4 regions of the Deinococcus sp. KSM4-11 genome follow, and region 4 is predicted to be linked to each of the others. Evidence: riboswitches for the same ligand, from Rfam matches in the RefSeq annotation. Region 4 holds a riboswitch; each other region holds the start of a gene.
The links. Region 4 has a riboswitch for cyclic di-GMP ahead of E7T09_RS22085 (NPCBM/NEW2 domain-containing protein). Riboswitches for the same ligand answer to the same signal wherever they lie in the genome.

Region 1 (3,816 bases), on a different contig from region 4:
CGCTGCGCTCCCCTCATGTCCACCAGGGTACCCTCCCCGCATGTGTCAGCGGGGAGGTCGGTGTGGCGGGCGCGGGTCACTGCTCGCGGGCCTCGTCCTTACGAAAACCCCACGCGGCCAGCGCGCCGAACACGAGCGTGAAGGCGGCCAGCGCCAGCCAGTGCGTGGCCTCGCCGGACGTCTGACCGACGACCGTGCCACGCGCGACCGCGCCCAGGTGGTACGCGGGCAGGTACGGCGCGAGCTTCTGCACGAAGGCCGGCATCTGATCCAGCGGCGTGAACAGGCCCGACGCGAAGGACATCAGCACGCTCACGAGGTTCGCGGTGATCTGCGCGCCGGTCGGCGTGACCAGGAAGCCGATGCACAGGCCCAACGCGATCAGCGGAATGATGCCCAGCAGCAGCTTGCCCAGCAGCAGCAGCGCCAGGCCCACCGGAATGGTCACGCCGCCGGTGAAGTGCGCGAAGGTGTACAGCACGGCCAGGCTCAGGGCGCTGAAGCACAGCGCGGCCAGCAGCTTCCCGGCGAAGTACAGCGCCGTGGGCATGGGCGACGCGCGCAGCAGCCGCAGCCACCCGCCCGTGCGTTCCAGCGCCACGGCCGACCCGAACGAGAACATCGACAGCGAGAGCAGCGAGTACGCGCCGAAGTTCACCAGGATCAGCGGCCCGACCTTGAACCCCTGATCCGTCGTCTCGTTCACGGCGCTCAGGCCGAACAGCGAGAAGAAGATGACCGGAAAGCCGATGGTGCCCACCGCGAACATCGGGTTGCGCAGCATGCGCCGCAGCTCCGCCAGGGCCAGGGTGCCCAGCGCCGGCAGCAGCGGCGCGCGGCGGGCGGAGGGGGCGGGCGTGGGCAGGCTGACGGTCTGGGCAGGCTGGACAGTGCGGGAGGTCATGCGGTCACTTCCTTGGTGGCAGAGGAGCTGGTCTGGGCAGGAGGCGTGGCGGTCAAGTTCAGGAAGGCGTCCTCCAGGCTGGCGCGGCTGACCTCCAGTTCCGTGAAGGGCGTGCCCTGGCGGATCAGGGCGGTCAGCAGCGCCTCGGGCGTGCGGGTGCGCAGATCCGCGTGCCCGTGGGCATCCACCTCGGCCGAGTCCACCCCCGGCAGGCGGTGCAGCTCGGCCAGCACGAGGTCGCTCGTGAAGCGCACTCGCGCGCCGCCCGCCTGGGAACGCAGCTGTTCCGGCGTGCCGTCGGCCAGCACCGCGCCCGCGTTCATCACGATCACGCGGTCGGCGGCGCGCTCGGCTTCCTCCAGGTAGTGCGTGGTGAGCAGGATCGTGCGGCCCGCGTCCTTCAGTTCCGTCACGGCCACCCAGAACGCCTGCCGGCTCTGCGCGTCCATGCCGGTCGTCGGCTCGTCGATCAGCAGCACCTCCGGGTTGCCCACCACGGCCAGCGCGAAGGCCAGCCGCCGCTTCTGCCCGCCGGACAGCGCGCCCGCCCGCCGCCCGGCCACGCTCCCCAGGTCGGCGAGCGCCAGGGCCTGGGACGCGGCCAGCGGGGCGGGGTAGAAGCGCGCGAACAGTTCCACGGCCTCGCTCACCTTCAGCGCGGGCGGCAGGGCACTCTCCTGCGGCATGGAACCGATGCGGCGGCGCACGTCGTCCTGCCGTGGGTTGCCGCCCAGCACACGCACCTGCCCGGCCGTGGGTGCGCCCAGGCCCAGCATCAGCGAGATCGCCGTGGTCTTCCCGGCGCCGTTCGGCCCGAGCAGCGCCGTCAGTTCCCCGGCGCGGATGTCCAGGTTCAGGCCGCGCAGGGCCGTGACCTTCCCGAAGGTCTTGTCCACGTTCCGCAGCTCGATCGCGTTCGTCATGCCCACAGGGTGCGCTCCGGCCCGCCGCGTTCCCAGTGCCGCGTGTCAGGCGCCCGGGGTGACAGTTGTCACGCCCACCATGGGAAGCCGGTTCCGCCCGGCGTCAGGAACGCGGAGGAACCGGTGAGGTGTGGGCTTGCGGTGACGGAGTCGATGACGTAACCGCGCGGGCGCGGGCCTACTTGCTGATGTCCACCTGAAAGTCCTGCGTGTACTCCGTGACGTTGCGGGCGCTGTCGAACACCTGCACGGTCACCGTGTGCTTGCCATTGTCCTGGGCCCCGAAGAATTTCGCGTAGGAGTTGTACGCCGTGTTGTCGTTCACGAAGGGCTTCCCGTCGATGTTCAGCACGACCCGCGCCACGTTCACGTCGTCACGGGTGGACAGCTGGAAGAACACGTTCCCCGCTTCCCGCAGCGTCTGCGGGAACATCATCATGCTGACCTTCGGGGCCTGCGTGTCCGTCGTGGTCGTGGCCGCGCCCTGCACCGTCTGGCCCGAGACGGTCTGGGCGGGGGCCTGCATGCTGCCACAGCTGGTGGCGAACAGGGCGATCAGGGCGGAGATGACGAGTGCTTTCATGGTGGACTCCAGGGAACAGGTCACGGCCCGGCTCACGCCCTGGACTCAAGGCGGAACGGTCGGTGAAGTGGGAACGACGGAGCACGCCGCGCCGGTCGTCAGGAACGCCGGGGGTGCTGGGAACGGCCGTGAAGCCGCTCTCCGGATCGGTGCTGGGTGGCCGCAGGGGACGCTGACCGCAGGGGTCAGGTCAGGGGCGCGGGCTCACTGCACGCGGGTTCGGCGCGCGGCACTCAGGTGAGCGGCGCAGCCTGGTTGTGGATCTGGGGGCAGGGCGACAGCATGGGCGTGTCGAAGCATCTGGGAACTCCTCTTGCAGCGTGAGCCGCAGAGTATAGGGCCGAACCTTCACCGGAAGGCAAAAGTAAGGCTGTCGAAAAGCCGGTCGCACCACTAGCTCCACGTGTCCCAGGTGCCCGCATACAGGATCACGCTTCATCGCTTCTTCCCGCCTGGTGGTTCTCCAGCGAGGCTTTGATCTTGCCGCAAGCCCTCTTACAAGCCTCGCACTGCCCAGACTGGCCCGACTTCATGATCGGACATGGTGGTTTGTTAAAGTCGGCTGCCGACCACACGGGCCGGTCATGACCATCGGTATTTCCCGCACCCAGCGCGGGCGGATGACCGGACAGGCATGCCGTTCCAGAGGGGCCAGACCCAGGACGATCCGGGGTCGGAGCCGGGCATCATGAAGACGGTGCCGGCGGGTGGGGCCCAGCGTCTGACAGAATGTGCTGTCCATGACAACGTTTACACCATGCCCCCGTGCGCCGTGAGGTCGTGTGGCCTGGGGTACGGTCGGCCATCGTCTCGTGCGGCGCCCTAGCTTCCGCGTGGGCCGCCGGGCGCAGGACTCGGTACAGTGGGCAGCATTGGCCGCGCCCCGACCGGGCCGCGCGGCGCACGGGAGGAAAGAGCCATGAAGTACGTTTCCACGCGCGGCGCGCAGTCCCTGGGCCGCTTCTCGGATGTCCTGCTTTCGGGCCTCGCCCCGGACGGCGGCCTCGCCATGCCCGAGTTCATCCCCACCTTCGGGCCGCAGGAACTCGAGGCCCTGCGCGGCCTGCCGTACCCGGAACTGGCCTTCGCGGTCATGCGGCCCTTCATCGACGACGTACCCGAGCACGACCTGCGCAGGATCCTGCATGTCACGTACGCGCCGGACGTCTTTCACAGCAAGGACATCACGCCGCTGACCCCGCTCGGAACCTCGGGCCTGTACCTGCTGGAACTCAGCAACGGACCGTCCCTGGCATTCAAGGACATCGCCATGCAGTTCCTGGGCCACATGTTCGAGTACGTGCTCGAAGCCCGTGACGAGCGCCTGAACATCCTCGGCGCGACCAGCGGCGACACCGGCAGCGCCGCCGAGTACGCCATGCTCGGCAAGGGCCGCGTGAACGTGT
Region 2 (3,816 bases), on a different contig from region 4:
AGGCCGCGTGGCGGGCCTTCCGGGAGGGGCTGGACACGCAGCGCCTGCAGGCCGTCCGGCTTCAGGTGCAGGCGGGCACCCTGACGGCCGTGCAGGGAGTGGCCGCGCTCCTGGCACGGCCTGCATGACGAGCCTCCCCTCCTGAGAGGTATCAGCTCCGCGTGGCGGGAATGATCGCCAGCGTGCAGCGCGACGTACAGACAGCCCGGCCCTGCCCGTCCACGATGTCGATCTGCCAGACCTGGGTACTGCGGCCCTGGTGGATGGCCGTGGCCGTGGCCGTGACGAGGCCGCTGCGGACGCCGCGCAGGTGATTGGCGTTGATTTCCAGCCCCACGGCGGTCAAGCCCTGGTCGGCCACGCTGAGGTGGGCGCCGAGGCTGGCGACAGTCTCCGCCAGGGCGACGCTGGCCCCGCCGTGCAGCAGGCCCATGGGCTGATGGGTGCGGGCCTCGACGGGCATGGTGGCGACGACGCGGGTGCCGCTGACCTCCAGCATTTGAATACCGAGGTGGTCGATGAGCGTGTCGGTGGTGCTGAGCATCCGGGGATCGGTTTCGGTCATGGCGTGGCTCCTTCGCGGCGGGCGGCCTCGGGGCGCAGGATCAGGCAGGTGGTGGTGGCGGTGGCGCACAGGCGATCCCCGGCGTCCAGCAGGCGGGCCTCGGCGGTGGCGATCTGCCGGGAGACGCTGACGACCTCGGCGGTGGCGCGCACCTCGCCCATGCCGGCCAGCAGGGGCCGCAGGTACCGGACGCTGAGTTCCAGGGTGGTGTAGCCGACGCCGGCGGGCAGCCGCGTGTGGATGGCACAGCCCAGCGCGGAGTCAAGCAGCGTGGCGAACACGCCGCCGTGGACGCTGCCGATGGGGTTGTAGTGAAATTCCTGCGGGGTCATGCGGAAGGTGACCCTGCCCGGCTGGATGTCGTCCTCTTGGGCGAGCGTGAAGTCCAGGCTGTCGGCGATCGGTGGAGCGGGGTAGTCGCCGCGGGCCATGGCCCGCAGGTAGTCCAGGCCGCTCATTCGGCGGGCCGCGTCCGCGCCGCCGAGGGGGTCGCCCCAGGTATACGTGCGGGTGCGCTGCGGTGAGGTCATCATGGTCTCCAGCGTGGAGAGGGGTTCCGGGCTGTCATGGGTTCAGAGTATGACGCTTATCATATTTCCGTCCAGTGTCGGGACGTCTCCACACAGGGTGATGGGGTGCGTGAAAGGCCGTCTGGCAGGCGGCTGGCGCCTGGGTGAGAATCCTGTCAGAGCCCCGTCGACAGACTGGCAGCAACCAGAGGTTCACTTTGGCCGGTGACGTCCGTCACCCGATGCCCTCGGAGGCCATGACCTTCGCCCCCTACCCGGTCACCTGGGGCGAAGCGAGCCAATGGTGAGACCGAACGAGGAGAACCCATGAAGCTCAAGACCCTGGCCTGGCTCAGCGCCGGCCTCCCCCTGCTGGCGAGTTGCGGCAGCATCGTCGGCGCCGCCATCCCGCCCCAGACCATCAGCAACCCCGCCCACCTGAACGGCGCGACGCTCACGAGCTCCAGCCCGCTGACCGTCCAGCGGGTCGGCACGTCCATCCAGTACGACACCAGCTCCACCATCCCGGCCGGCTCCTTCGACGACCTCGATACCTCGTCCATTCCGCTAGGCATCAAGCCCTACGCCGCCGAGATCAAGGCCAGCCTGAAGTCCGTGGTCATGACGGGCGCGTGCGCGATGCCTGCCTCATTCACGCTGACCGTCGATGCCTTCGCCGTGTCGGTGTGGGACTCCTCGAACAAGGCGGGCGCCGTCACCCTCAGCGCCACGCCCAACCTCAACATCGCGGCGACCCGCACGGACTCCGGCGTGGGCACCAGCACCTACTCGCTGGAGGCCAAGAGCGTGTCAGTCGGCAAGGGTGACGCCAATGTCCCCAAGGCCCTGATGATCCTGACCACCGGCGGCAAGAACGACGTCAGCGTCAGCGCCAAGATCAGCGCCGACAACGACGCCATGGCCGGCTGCAGCCTGACCTTCACCCTGGGCGATTCCAGCGCGACCCTCAGCAGCTTCCACTGATCCCGTGCTGACTAGGCCGCCCGCGTCCCCACGCGGGCGGCCTGATCTAGTCGGCCGGCACCGAGGCCAGTTCCATGCTCGGTGTCGCGGGCGATACCCATGGGTTTCCCCTCAGCACGAAGCGCCACGGCAGGGTGCGGCCCTCCCGGATGCCGATCCGGGCCGTGACCTCGACCGCTCCGTCTGGGACGGCGACCGGTGGCCGGTGCAGGTGCAGCGCCGAACTATTCACCACGGTTCCGGCCACCCGCGCAGGCTCCAGTCCCAGGGCGTAGACCAGCTTGGCCGGGCCGTTCGTCAGGTCACGCTCGCGCGTCACGGGCCGGTTCGTGAGCATGTGCCCCAGCCCCTCCAGCGGCTCGATGGCCCGGATCAGCACGCTGGCGGCCACACCCAGGGGGCGGCACGACACCTGCAGGAGCGGGTGCCCGTGCGCCATCCAGAACAGCCAGTGGCCCGGCGCGATGGCCATGTCGGCGGAACGCGCGGCATGGAAGCGCCCGGCCGTACACGCGGGATCGCGTGGACAGTCGTACGCCTCGACCTCCACGATCCTGCCCGTCAGCCGGGCGCCCTGCGCCGTGACGCGGATCAGCGTCCCTCCAAGCAGGTCACGTGCCAGACGAACCGGATCGGCATCGAAGTGATCCGGGCGCAGCGGCTCCGTCATTGGATCGGGCACCCGTGGGGCCGCAGCATTCGCGTCTGGAGTCCTCTGCCCATATCGCCACGATAGCCCGCCGCCCCGGTTCTGCGCCGTGACCTCAGGGGGCCGGTGGAGCAGGACGGGAGCGGCGACGAACGCGGCCCCACAGGTTGAGCTGGGTGGCCACGCGCCGCAGGCGTCCGGCTGGATTCAGCGCGATGCTGCGGGCCAGCCACACGAGGCCGGAGGGCCGCCGGTCGGCCAGCAGGCCCCCAGCGATCCGGTAGGCATTCAGGCTGGCGGACTCCCGCTCGAAGGCCCGCCGGGCGGCGGCCGGTTCAGCATGCCACTCGGCCATGAACTGCTCGAAGGCCAGTCCCTGCTGACCGGTATGGCGCCGGAGGTTGCCGCGCCGGATGAATTCAAGTTCCAGGCGTTGAAGGTGCAGCTTGCGGCCACTCGTACTGCCGGAATGCACCCGGTAGTTCACGAGGCGCTCGGGCAGGGCCAGCACGGGCGCATGGTCGGCCATCCGGCTCCACAGGCCGACGTCCTCGGCGGCGGTCAGCAGTGGAAATCCGCCCACTGACAGCGCCAGCGTCCGGTCGAAGACCACGCTGGCCGCCAGCAGGTAGATGATGGCGTGCTGATCCATCAGCTGCCGGTACTGGACTTCATCCCTGGGGCCCACATCGAAGTACCCGAGGCGGCCACCCGTCGATCCGATCCGGTAGCCGTACGTGCCGAGGGCGGCCAGGTGCGGGTGGGCAGCCAGGTACGTCATCTGCCGCTCCAGCTTGGTGGGCAGGAAGACATCGTCGTGATCAAGCAGGGCCACCCAGCGCGTGTCTGCCAGCTCCATGGCGCGGTTTCTGGCCACCCGCACGCCTGAGTTGGCCTGCTGGATCACCCGGATGCGGGCATCCTCCAGGGCGTGGCGCTGCGCGATCTCGTGGCTCCGGTCGGCACTGCCGTCGTCAATGATCAGGAGCTGCCAGTGCGGGTAGGTCTGGTCGCGGACGCTGCGGATGGTTTCGTCCAGGTGGCGCTCGCCGTTGAAGACGCAGAGGATGACCGTCACGACTTCCGGAGGCATGCCGGCACTGTAGTGG
Region 3 (3,816 bases), on a different contig from region 4:
GCACACCGAACGTGATCTGGCCCTTCAGGGTCAGCGACCGTTCCTCCAGGGGTACTCCGGTGCGCAGGAGCAGGCGGTTGACGCTGACCGTTTTCGAGAGGCCGTCCTGGCCCTGAACCTTCAGCGTCACGCGGCGCGCTGGGCTGGAGCTGTAGGGAAAGGTGCCGGCCACCGTGACCCGCATCTGTTCTCCAGGCGCCAGCGTCGCCCCTGGTGTGCCGACTTGGAGGGCCGGCGCATCTGCGCTGAAACGGAGGACTTCGGGAACGTTGCCATCGTTGCGAACCACGAAGGTGGCCGTCACCTTTCCATCCAGGCCCAGGGTGTCCTCGTCCTCCGGGCGGATGGTCACGTTCCGGCGCGGCGGAATGCGGACAGCGGCCGTGGCCTGGATGCCTGAAGCGATGACACTGACCGCATACGGTCCTGCGGCGGCGGAGCCAGGAGCCTCGACCGGTAGCAGGAGGGTGGTGTCGCTTCCGGGTTGGAGCTGTACAGCTTCCGGCGGAAACAGGGCGCGCCAGCCCGGCGGCAGCTGCAGCTCAGGCGTGCCGCTCCATTCGGTCTGGGTGTCGTTGTGAAGCTGAAAGACCAGGGTCAGCGGCTGACCGGCTCGGATCGCCTGCTCCCCGGAGGGTGTGACGACCTGGATGCCCGCGGCGCTGGAGAGCAGCAGGCTCAGGGTCAGCACCGCAGCCCGCATGTCAGTTCCCGACGTTGACGGTGTAGCGGGCACCCATCACCGGATTCACGCCGTCGTTGGCCAGAACCACGAAGGTGTACCTGGCGGCGGCCAGTGCCCCCAGCTTGAAATCGACGTGCGCGCCGCCGCCCGGGTACAGCCGCTTCTTGCCGGCCTGCGCCTGCGCCACAAGCTTGCCCTGCGCGTCATAGACCTCGGCACGGAACTCGGGAACGATGGACGCCGTACCGTCATTCAGCAGATCGACGCCCAGGTTCACATCGGCACCGCTGCGTGACAGTTGCGGCCTGGCAAAGTTGACCTTGGCAGCGCCCCCAGGGACGGTGGTAATGAGCTGAACGGCATAGCGTGTATTCACGCTGACCCCGGCTTTGGGGGCGGATGGGGCCCCCTGCGGCTGGACAATCAACGCGCTCCAGTGGCTGCCGGCCGTGGCTCCGGCTGGAACCTTGATGTTCAGGTCGAGCGTTTTGGTGCTGCCCGCGGGGACGGTCACCGCGGCGGCAGGGAGCGTAATCCAGCTGCTGTTGCTGCTGTCCAGCGTTCCTGCGGGCAGAAAGGCAGTGTTGGCCGGAGTAACCCGCAGGTCTTCCAGGCTAAGCCCGACGGTTTCGGCCTGAGCGCCGGTATTTGAGAGGGTGATCGAGAGGTGACTGGTCTGCCCCGGACGGACGCCCAGACTGTAGAGGAGCTGGCCCACCACCCCGGTCGCGGCCACAGCAGGGCCCGACAGAAGTGGCAGGAGCGCGAGGAGAACGAAAGTACGGTGGCGCATGGATCCTCCGGAAGTAAAAAGAGCGTTGGAAGGGCAACGTCGGTTGCCCTTCCAATGCTTCATCAGGCTTAGACGCCGTCGGCAGTGATGGTGAATGTAACAGTGATGGTGCTGTCTTCGAAGCCAGCAGCCGCGGTAGAGGCGGTGTAACTGACGGTAGTGTGTCCGGCGTCATAGGCGTCAATGGCGGTAATCAGATCGCCACTCGGATTGCTGGGGCTCAAGACCAGCGCATCAGCAGCGGTGCCAGATCCAGTCAAGCTACCGTCGGCAGCAATAGCCCCCGCCACCACGCTCAGCGACATGACGTTCGTCTTGAAGTCGCTTCCCACAACGCTCGCCACAATCTTGCGAGGATTAGGAGAAGCCGCCGCGGTCGTCCAGGACAGAGAAGACGTGCCAGTCTTCCCGCCAGCAGCCATCGTTGCGCTAGGGGCGGCAACGATGGTGTCAGAGGCACCGTTGGTAATGGCAACATCGGTCGAGTCTGCCGGATCAACGGCAAACGCAGCACCGGACAGCATCAGGGCGGACAGCAGGGCAAAGCTCTTAAAGTGACGCATCAGGGACTCCTGTCTGGAAGCAAATGCTCCAGGGGATGAGGGCTGCAAACCGTTGTGTAACGGTTATCAGCAGGACGAAAAGTCGGTCGCACCACTTGCTCCCCTCGTCCGAGGTGCCCGGTCTTACAGGACGAGGTTCATTGCTTCTCTCCGTTCGGTTCCCTGAACGAAGTGGGGAGATACTTGTGTTTCTGTTCTTACAAAAATCTGACTGGTTCCAGGCAGTGAAGGCGATATCACCAATCCGTGAAGTCTGGCGAGGGCGCCTGAGCACTGTCTGCCTCCGTTCAGAGGGGTAACCGGATGGAAAAGTCGTATGAAACAGTAAGTTCCATGATCCATCACCTGGTGATCCTGCTCCTGTCCATGAGGGCGAGGGGCGTCGCCGCTTCGGAAACGAGTGGATCCGAGCACATGTTCAGCCATGATCTTGAATTCATAGATGTGTGACGAGACAGCGCCCATTGTGCCGCTATGGACTCCTCTGAACTTTCCGGAATCAAAAGTCGACGCGGCATTGTTGACGTTGGCGAGGAGCAGCGGCGCTTGGAGGCCCTGTACACGTACAGCATCCTCGACAGCCTGCCTGAGCCTCAATTCGACCGCTTGGTCACCATGGCCTCACAGTTCTTCGAGATGCCCATGGCCCTGGTGACCTTCGTGGATGAGGATCGACAATGGTTCAAGGCCAGGGTCGGCATGAACGAGGCCCAGACCCCCAGAACCATCTCCTTCTGCTCGCTGGCCATTGCCCAGGACGGTGTGATGGTTATTCCGGACGCCACCGAGGATCAGCGGCTCCAAGCGTACCCAAACGTCACGGGGGATCCGCATCTGCGCTTCTACGCTGGGGCGCCCCTGCTGTCTCCCTACGGACACAAGCTCGGAACGTTCTGCGTACTCGACCACCGTCCGCGCGAGTTCACTGCTGAGCAGGAGGCCCTGCTGCAATCGTTCGCCGCCATGACCATGGACGCACTTAACCTGCGTCAGGCAGTTCGGGAGCTTGGGAGCATGGCCCTGCATGACACGCTGACGGGGCTGCCCAACCGCGCCTATTTCCGGCAACTGCTGACCCAGGCCTGCCGGCGGGCTGAGTCTTCGGGCGAGAAGGTGGTCGTGGGGCTCCTCGACCTCAACCGCTTCAAAGTGATCAACGACACGCTTGGGCATGCGGTGGGAGACGAGTTGCTGCAGCAGGTGTCGCAGCGGCTCAAACACGCGACGGCCACCAGCGATGTGACGGCCCGGATGTGCGGCGACGAGTTCACCCTCCTGCTGACCGATGTGCGTTCAGCCGAAGACGCCGAAAGCGTGATCCGGCGGATCGTGGCTGCGTTCGATCCGCCGTTCCGTCTGGGCGGCCAGGAGACCTTTATCCGCTGCAGCGTTGGGCTGAGTCTGTACCCGGACAATACCCAGACACCGGACACCCTGCTGAGTCAGGCTGACGCCGCCATGTACCGGGTCAAACGCGCCGGCGGTGGGTACGCTTTCTTCAATACCGACCTCGATCAGCGTACCCCGATTGCGATCGAACAGTTGACGGCGCTGCATCACGCCATCGAGCGCGACGAGCTTCGGCTGGTCTTTCAGCCGCTGGTCGAGGCCCGGACTCTGCACGTCGTGGGGCACGAAGCGCTGCTGCGCTGGATGCGTCCGTCCGGGGTGGTCAGTCCGCTGACGTTTATTCCGCTGGCCGAGGCGTCGGGCCTCATCGTACCGATTGGTCGCTGGGTCCTGCGGGCTGCCGCAGAAGCGGTCAGCCGCGGCCA
Region 4 (3,816 bases):
GTGGCCACCAGATATGTCTTGACGGGTTGGACTGTCTTCACCATGCAGATCTCCCTGCGAGAACAGCATGTCCTGCATGCTGCCGACGCCGCTTGCGTCCGGAATGTGCGAGTCAGATCGCTCGCCGTCCCATTCCTGCGCAGCATGCCGAGCCCGGCGTAACAGCATCGTTGCACTGCGCGGCACCCCTGGACTCATGAAGATCTGATTCAGGGCTGCTGGCACAAAGAACTGGGCGGCAGGTGCGCTGTCCCGTGGTGGGACTGCACCTGCCGCCCTGGGGCGACGCTCAGACCTGGTTCAGGGAATCCCGATCGGCAGGCCAGCCGTCGTGGCGCGCAGTTCCCAGGCGCTGATGGCCGCCGCAAGGCTGCTGAGCGCGATCGCCTGGTTGGTCGGGCCGACCCGGGTGTTCCCGCCGTCCACGCCGGCCGAAGCGCTGATCGACAGGTCCCAGCGGGCGTTGGGGTTGCTGGTCGAGGGGTTCCCCCAGCCGACCGTGTTGCCCGAGGCCACGACACTCGAGGCGATGTGCGCGGGGTCGCCGGAGTAGTTGCGGATGTAGATTCCAGCGTCGGTGTCAGCGTCGAGCAAGGTGCCGTCTGCCAGCTTCCCGGTGCCGAGCACCACGTTGTTCTTGATGGTGAGGTAGTTGCCGCCGGCCGCCGCGACGCCGTAGTTGCTGGTTTCGAGAATGACGTTGTCCGAGGCTTCCTGGTATGCGCCGCCGCCGTCGCCGAGCATGATGCCGCCGCCGGTGTAGCTGGCCGAGGGATCACCGGCGTACGCTCCGTTGATCAGGTTGTGGTGGACGCGGATCGGGCTGCCGGCCACGCCGCTGGAGGCGTACAGGTTCACGGTGTCTTCGACGTGGGAGGCGCGGGGCGTTTCATCGACGCGGTTCCAGCCGATGTCCACGCGGGGGGCATTCTGGACGGCGTTCAGCTGCACGAACTGCACGCGGTAGAACTTGCCGTTCTGGAACCCACCGTGGCCGTCGCTGTAGCGGCCTTCGATGTCACGGGCGACGTTCTGGCGCACGGTGATCGTGGTGGGGGTGGCCGCCGTGCCCCGCCAGGCGTTGAGGTAGATCCCGCTGGTGTTGGCGAAGGTATTGCGCTCGATCAGGATGGAGACGAAGCCCTCGGCGCTGACGAACCGGCCGGGCGTGCGGGTGACGTCATTCGGGTTCAGGCCCTGTCCGGTGCAGCCGCGCACGGTCAGGGTGGCATTGGACCACGGGGCCGAGATCAGGATGCCCTTGCCGCGCACCGAGCAGTTCTCGATGATGACGGGTTCCGTCGTCTTGACCGTCACGGCGGGAACCGCCGGGTTGAGGCTCTCCCACGCTCCGGTATACGTGCCGCCCTTGGTGATGGTGATCGGGGCGGCGTAGGTCAGGACGGTGGGAGCCGGAGCCGGAGCCGGTGCGGGCGTCGGAGCCGGGGTGGGCGCGGGCGTCGGTGCGGGAGCGGGCGTCGGAGCCGGAGTGGGATCAGGCGCGGGCGTAGGCGCCGGAGCAGGTGCGGGTGCCGGCGTGGGATCAGGGGCCGGCGTCGGCGCGGGAACAGGATCGGGCGCGGGTGTCGGAGCCGGTGCGGGAGCAGGCGTCGGTGTGGGAGCGGGCGTCGGAGCCGGGGTGGGTGCGGGCGTGGGGGTGGGTGCCGGTACCGTGGCCGGCGGAACCACCAGGTAACAGCTCTTGTTCACGAATTTTGCGGGATCGCTGCCGAAGAACAGGTTGTTGCAGGTGCCGGTGCCCGTCACGGACTTGTAGGCCCAGCGGGTATCCACGCCGTAGCGCACCGTCTGGGTGCCCGTCACGGTGAAGTCGTGGCCTTCCGTGACGAGTTTCACGTAGGTCGTGCCGGCCACATCGGCAGCGGTGGCCGTCGGCGCTGTGGCGATGGGCGCGCAGCCGTGGAGGATGGGCGTGGCCCAGTCGGCGTGGTCGGAGGCGTTGCCGTTGCCGGCGTCCGTGACCACGAGCTGCATGGTGCTCCGGCCGGTGAGGTCGACCTTGATGCTCTTGGTCGCGCTGGCGCCGGTCATGATGCCGGAGTCGTACAGTTTCGTGCTGTCGGAGTACACCTGGAAGATGACCGAGCCCTTCGTGCCCACCTCGTCGTCAACACCGATATCCGCTGTCAAGCTGGTGCAGGTGGCGTCCAGGGCGAAGGTGATCTTCGAATTGGCGTGCACGCCGTAGCCGGTGGTGTACGTCTTCCCGGCCAGGGTGAGGTTGCGGCCGTCACCGGCCACGTTCTGGCCGTTGCTCTTGTTGAGTTCGACTGGGCCGTACCCGTTGGTGGCGGACGTCCAGATGGCGCCGCTCAGGGGATTGTCGCCGCTCTTGAGGGCGAGGGCTTCCGCGTAGAGGGGCGTGTCCGTGGTCACGTCCGCGCCGGTCGGCAGCGTGGCGTCCTCGGCCGCCGGGACGCTGGCTTCCGCGGGGACGTCCGGAGTGGAACTGGAACAGGCGGCCAGGGACATTGCGAGTGTGAAGGCGAGCAGCGTGGCAGAAACAGGGGCACGGGAAGAGCGGAAAACGTTCATGAGGTACCTTCCTTCGGTAGCCCGGCGGACTCGATGAGCGAGTTCCGTGGCTTTGCGTCCCTTCCTCACGGAAGGTTTGCCGTTTCGGTGATAGGTCTCGGATGACGCGGATGCGTCTGCTCTCTGACGGGTTCATGATGCTCAACGCTTCACGACACTTTCATCACATTAAGAGTGGGCTGAAGAAAGCTTCATGAAGTCCTCGTGCGTGAAGATGGGAGCCACGCGCTCAGGCTGCGTTCCCACTGGAACGGAGTGGAGAGGGTTCCTCGTCATGCTTCACTTCGTTAAGAAGGTGAGATTGGGCCGTCAGAAGCCTGTCAGGAATCCAGCGTGTCGTCATTGCCCGTTTCCAGGGCAAACGGCCGGGGATGACGTCTGAGCCGACATTTCCCGATTTCATGGCTCCAGGCGTCCCCCATTCAGGGGCGTGTCATGGGCTGGATAAATACTTGGATTCTTGAGGTGCAATCTGACAACCGCCAGTCGGGTGTACCGTGACGCCATACATGCTGAATGTGGCGTGCTAAGTGGCTCCAAGCGTCTGCCAACTCGCCTGACCTGGCCGGGTGACTTCAGATTGAAAACGGAATCTGACCTCAGGTGACTCTCAGGCACTTCACCGGGCAGAAGTGGTCGAGGTTCGGCGGATTCCAGAGCGGTGATGTAAGCGGGACGCCGTAGGTCTCTGCGTGGCCCGACTCCCCGACCCGGCGCCTGCGAGCCATTGGATGGCGCCCCACTTCCTTGAGGTCACTGACCTTCGCAATCGTTGGCTGGATTGTCCGAGCAGAACGGACTCCGCATGGATGAAGCCGCGCTCGCAGATGGCTGGCGCGGCCTCACACTGGGCTTTCGAAAAGGCTCAGCCAGGGGTGCCGGCCAGTCTGCCCCGAAGTTGCTGCAGACTGGTGCGCGCCATCTGCTGCAGTTCGCTGGGCGGCCCGAGCAGAACGACACCCGCCAGCACGGCCGCACCGAGGAGGAGTTCCGTTACGAACAGGAGCGGGAGGGGAACATTGATGGCCCTGAGGGTGAAGACGACGGCGGCTGTCAGCAGGGCCGAGCCCACGAAATAGAGGCCGCCCAGCCCGTACGACAGGGCAATCTCACGGCCGCTGCCTCCGATGATCTGGCGGGCCACGAAGGCGTAGGCGACGCTACGCACCATGCTGGCTGCCACGAGCACGATGGCAATCTGTTCAACCTGCCCGCCCAGGCGGTAGGTCGTCCAGAAGGCTGTGGCCAGGGCGACGAAGT

Region 1: it holds a riboswitch for cyclic di-GMP, as region 4 does, so the genes downstream of both, E7T09_RS21520 (Ig-like domain-containing protein) here and E7T09_RS22085 (NPCBM/NEW2 domain-containing protein) in region 4, are expected to answer to the same signal.
Region 2: it holds a riboswitch for cyclic di-GMP, as region 4 does, so the genes downstream of both, E7T09_RS05780 (hypothetical protein) here and E7T09_RS22085 (NPCBM/NEW2 domain-containing protein) in region 4, are expected to answer to the same signal.
Region 3: it holds a riboswitch for cyclic di-GMP, as region 4 does, so the genes downstream of both, E7T09_RS20330 (hypothetical protein) here and E7T09_RS22085 (NPCBM/NEW2 domain-containing protein) in region 4, are expected to answer to the same signal.

Annotation. Positions count from the first base shown of each region.
Region 1 covers NZ_SSNX01000012.1:53,669-57,484, forward strand. Annotated here, with positions in the region: gene E7T09_RS21505 (sensor histidine kinase) at 1-17, opposite strand, end outside; gene E7T09_RS21510 (ABC transporter permease) at 77-904, opposite strand; gene E7T09_RS21515 (ABC transporter ATP-binding protein) at 901-1,827, opposite strand; gene E7T09_RS21520 (Ig-like domain-containing protein) at 2,006-2,410, opposite strand; cyclic di-GMP riboswitch class II at 2,781-2,865, opposite strand; gene thrC (threonine synthase) at 3,330-3,816, shown strand, end outside.
Region 2 covers NZ_SSNX01000001.1:1,152,419-1,156,234, forward strand. Annotated here, with positions in the region: gene meaB (methylmalonyl Co-A mutase-associated GTPase MeaB) at 1-128, shown strand, start outside; gene E7T09_RS05770 (hotdog fold thioesterase) at 152-565, opposite strand; gene E7T09_RS05775 (PaaI family thioesterase) at 562-1,098, opposite strand; cyclic di-GMP riboswitch class II at 1,316-1,399, shown strand; gene E7T09_RS05780 (hypothetical protein) at 1,402-2,058, shown strand; gene E7T09_RS05785 (DNA-3-methyladenine glycosylase) at 2,105-2,728, opposite strand; gene E7T09_RS05790 (glycosyltransferase family A protein) at 2,823-3,800, opposite strand.
Region 3 covers NZ_SSNX01000010.1:87,648-91,463, forward strand. Annotated here, with positions in the region: gene E7T09_RS20320 (NEW3 domain-containing protein) at 1-703, opposite strand, end outside; gene E7T09_RS20325 (hypothetical protein) at 705-1,403, opposite strand; gene E7T09_RS20330 (hypothetical protein) at 1,547-2,041, opposite strand; cyclic di-GMP riboswitch class II at 2,113-2,198, opposite strand; gene E7T09_RS20335 (bifunctional diguanylate cyclase/phosphodiesterase) at 2,516-3,816, shown strand, end outside.
Region 4 covers NZ_SSNX01000002.1:515,916-519,731, forward strand. Annotated here, with positions in the region: gene E7T09_RS09415 (Ig-like domain-containing protein) at 1-44, opposite strand, end outside; gene E7T09_RS22085 (NPCBM/NEW2 domain-containing protein) at 301-2,556, opposite strand; cyclic di-GMP riboswitch class I at 2,569-2,647, opposite strand; gene E7T09_RS09430 (lipopolysaccharide biosynthesis protein) at 3,422-3,816, opposite strand, start outside.